Regions from separate parts of the Bacillus sp. OTU2372 genome, predicted to be linked through region 1. Evidence: riboswitches for the same ligand, from Rfam matches in the RefSeq annotation. Region 1 holds a riboswitch; the other holds the start of a gene.
What was found. A riboswitch is a leader RNA that binds a small molecule or an ion and turns the genes downstream of it on or off. The one in region 1 is predicted to bind cyclic di-GMP.
Positions count from the first base shown of each region.

Region 2: it holds a riboswitch for cyclic di-GMP, as region 1 does, so the genes downstream of both, AAHB15_RS12675 (anti-repressor SinI family protein) here and AAHB15_RS05560 (anti-repressor SinI family protein) in region 1, are expected to answer to the same signal.

Region 1 is NZ_JASATK010000002.1:124,901-127,106, reverse strand. It holds gene AAHB15_RS05565 (DnaJ family domain-containing protein) at 47-421, shown strand; cyclic di-GMP riboswitch class I at 879-970, shown strand; gene AAHB15_RS05560 (anti-repressor SinI family protein) at 1,000-1,143, shown strand; gene AAHB15_RS05555 (helix-turn-helix domain-containing protein) at 1,188-1,517, opposite strand; gene map (type I methionyl aminopeptidase) at 1,826-2,206, shown strand, end outside.
Region 2 is NZ_JASATK010000006.1:165,740-167,945, reverse strand. It holds gene AAHB15_RS12685 (nucleotidyltransferase domain-containing protein) at 1-208, shown strand, start outside; gene AAHB15_RS12680 (VanZ family protein) at 270-731, opposite strand; cyclic di-GMP riboswitch class I at 1,289-1,372, shown strand; gene AAHB15_RS12675 (anti-repressor SinI family protein) at 1,401-1,523, shown strand; gene AAHB15_RS12670 (lactonase family protein) at 1,750-2,206, opposite strand, start outside.

The DNA of each region.
Region 1 (2,206 bases):
GAGTTGTTATAATTGGAGTAATGAGTGTGATAAGGAGGCAGTAAATATGGATTTTTTTCAGATACTTTCAGAAGACAGAATAAAAAAAGCTTATCAAGACGGTGAATTTGATGCATTACCTGGATTTGGAAAACCCATGCAGCTTGAGGATTTATCTGGAATTCCTGAGGAACTGCGCATGGCCTATAAAATAATGAAAAATGCCGGTTATACAGAAGAAGAAGGACGCTTACGTCAAGAAATGATGGGTATTGAAGACCTGCTCAAAAAATGCGATGAAAATGAAAGGGAAAACCTTCAAAGAAAATTAAATGAAAAACTGTTAAGATTTAATCAGTTAATGGCAAAACGAGGAGTTAAAACAAATTCATCCTTTTTTAAAAACTATGAGTTAAAGGTGCAGCGTAAAATAAATAAGTAAAATCTGGTTGATGAAGTGCGGTCTATTCATCACCAGCTTTTTTTTCGTGTTCAACAGGTTTGCACATTCTGTCCAATAAAAAGCCAGCAATAACAATAAAGGCGATAGGGATGGAAAAATTTAAAACATGAATCAACGTCAATACATAACACACCCTTCTGCAAATATTTTAACTATTTAGTTTACTTTGTTATTTATATTATATGCCTATTGTCACAGAACAGACAAATTTAACATTAATGGATAATTGGTGTATTTTTGTCAATAAATAGGTGATTTTTGTAGAAATATCGGGAAATTTGATTGAAAAAGTTGTAAGAAAATTAGTAAAAACTGACAAATTACAACACATTACAAGAATTGTAATCGATATAATGAACATATCACTAAATGAATAAGCAAAAAGACCTAGATATAAAACATTGGAAAAATGACGATGTATTACTTAAGTAGGGAAATCAGAAAAGGGCAAACCTGTTGAAAAGCAGGGACGCAAAGCCGAGGATCTAAGGCGTTTAATGAATTTGCTATGATGGCCGGGTTACCTGGAATACAGTGTATTTTGGGGAGTGAGTAAAATGGTAATTACTGAAAAAGACGTGGAAGTTGTGGATCAGGAATGGATGGAGCTTATTTTAGAGGCAAGAAAACTCGGGCTCTCAATTGAGGATGTGCGGAATTTTCTTACTCATGATGATTTAAAGTCATCAGGTACATATTGAAAAAAGCATTCTACAAAAATAATCGCTTTTGTAGAATGCTTTTTTTATTCATGATTATTTTGATTAATCCGCCACTTATTAAATTCGAGAAAATCCCGGAATTGCTCTTTCGAAACACCAGAATTCATGGCTTCTTTAACAAGGTTCATCCAATCATTATCTAAATCGTCCTTATCGATTTGTTCGTGAATCAGATGTTCAACAGGAAGATTTAAAACGCCCGCTATTTTTTCAAGAAATTGAATAGATGGATTCTTTTGCAGATTTCTTTCTAGTGAACTTAAATAAGATTTAGCAACTCCCGCTTGTTCAGCAAGTTCGGATAGTGACATCTTCTTTTCTAAGCGAAATTTTTTAACGCGGTCACCAATCATTGAGTCTCACACACCTACATTTTGATTTTTTCCGATTAATAATGTAATTACGTTTTAATCGGTCAGACTTCTTTACATATATTCTATCAAAAAGGATGTGAAAGTACCATATTAAGAACGGACTATTATTACAATATCATGAACAATGTGAATTTCTTCCTAGACCTATGACTTAAGGAAGGTATGTTTTGAAAAAAAGACTAGATAGCGTTAATATTAAAGTATGAAGGTATAATTTTCTTAAGCCACACTACAACGAACAATATCAATGAATGCACATAAATATAATCAAAAAGGCAGGGAAACAGATGATTGTATTAAAATCACAACGAGAAATTGAAGCAATGAAAAAGGCTGGAGAAATACTGGCAGCCTGTCATAAGGAAATTGCTAAATTAATAAAACCAGGAATAACCACATGGGAAATAGAAGAATTTGTCGACCAATTTTTAAAAAATAATGGAGCAACACCTGAACAAAAAGGGTATAAAGGCTATGAGTATGCAACATGTGCAAGTATAAATGATGAAATATGCCATGGGTTTCCTAGGAAGGAACCATTAAAAGATGGTGATATTGTCACTATTGATATGGTTGTTAATTACAATGGCGCTTTAGCGGATTCGGCCTGGTCTTACGGGGTTGGCCAGCTTTCGGAGGAAACGACCCATTTATTGAAGGTAACCAAG
Region 2 (2,206 bases), on a different contig from region 1:
ATACCTCGACTTTATCGATTATCAGTTATTCAGCTACGATACAGTTAAGCATAGTTTAATTGAACTCGTAAACTTGATATGGCCTTCAAAATATGAACTTGCTGCTCAAATTGGTGGGGAGCAGAAAGGGCAGTCGTTATTCAAGATGTATATGACTTTATATAAAAAAAGATTAACGTCCATGGTAAAGGTATTTTTAACTCATTAACTAAGCTTCAAGTGGAGAAACTGAGAAACCAAAAAGGATGAGCCATTTGCTCATCCTTTTATCACCTAGCCTTATGTTTTGAGGGAAATCTATTAGTTAAAAAATATACAGAAAAAATCCCTAATGAATCAATAACCAAATCGTAAAATCTGCCATCCCTTCCGAAAAACAATTGGAAAAACTCGGTTATAAACGCAAAAAGCAAAGCTAGTCCAATCGAGTATTTATGATTCCTTATTAAGGTAAAAAGAAGAAAATCTAATATTGCAAAACCAATAAAATGTCCTGATTTTACTTTAATAAATTCAGAATGGACCAATGTAATATCATTAAAAATAAAGAATGACGAAAAGTCAGGATTAGGTACCCATTTAAATCCGAAAGTATGTAGGTACATTAGCTTCTCGATACTTTCCGTCCATGTATTTAATAATAAAAATAGTCCCCATAAAGTAATGAATAGTAATTTTAATAAAATTGGTTCTCTTTGTGAGTTATTTTTCTCAATCCGCTGGTCACCCATTTTGTCCCCTCTCCTATTATTTTTAATAATCATCTAATTTTTATGTTACCATTGTTCTTTATGGAGAACAACACTTTAGCTGTCCAGGTAGTAAAACAAAATCCTACAACTTTTGTATTATTTGTTATATATATTTCTTCGGGTAAAATTAACCCAATTATTATTTACAAAATTCTACATATTCTCTATAATGAACATATACTGTTCTTTGTTAGGAACCAATACCTAGAAAAGAAGGGAAGTAATGATCTATCCATTAATAGAAGAAAAAGATCAGATACACATTGTGAAAGACTCATATTATTGTGTATGTGGACTAGAATTTAATACGGAAAGAAAGATTAAAAGGAAAACTCTAAGAAAAATTAAATTCATTGAATTAGGTCAGGTAACCTGTGAGAAATGTGTTTTAAAACTTTTTAACTATTAATAAGGAATTTACAAAAATTGTCGAAAGTTTTGGAAATATTTTCATTTAGATTTAAAGAAGACTATAGTACTATTAGTATAGTTATTTAAATATTTAGTGCTTTAATACTCTAACACTTTAAGACTATACAAGATAAAGGCAAACCATTCGAAAGAATGGGGCGCAAAGCTCCAGGTCTAAGGTTTTTAACTAGGATGGCTGAGTTACCTAAAATAGTATCATTTTTAGGAGGGTAAATTGTGTCCGTATTAACTACTGCTGAAAAAGAACTAGATAGTGAATGGTTAGACCTAATTAATGAAGCTAAAAATCTAGGACTTTCCATTGATGAAATTAGGGATTTTATATCAAATCCTAAGTAATATATTCCTTAGAAAATTTATAAAAGCAGATTTAGAGTTCAATATACTAAACAATTCATAAGGGGTACTATGCAATAATTTTACATAATATTCATAATATTTAATAAAAACCTGCCACCACGCACAGTATTTTTATTAAGGAGAAATGCAAATAAATGCCCTACAACACAATAAAAACAGCTTAACCAATTGTTAAACAATTAGTTAAGCTGTTTTTTAGTATAAGTTAATAATTTAAAAACTTCACACAAACCCCATAAGGCACCGTAATATCAGAAGTAATCAACGTCAATCTACCCGAAAACTCATCCCTTGAATACAACACGGCATTGCCTGACTCCTGATTCACAGCAACCACAAACTTTCCACTCGGATCAATCTCAAAATCCCTTGGCCAATCTCCCTCAGTAGAAGTATGCTCCACAAACGTAAGCTCACCAGAACCTGGATCCACACTGAAAACGGCAATACTGTTGTGCCCGCGATTGCCAGCATAAACATAACGTCCATTTGCAGAGATATGTATCGCACTGCCCTGATTATTTTCTTTAAAATCCTCAGGTAATGTAGAAATATATTGAACTTCAGTAAAATGGCCATTGTCTGGATTATAGTTTAAAACAATCACTTCAGAACTGAACTCTGTCATTACATAGGCCATATCCCTATTTGGATGAAAAACA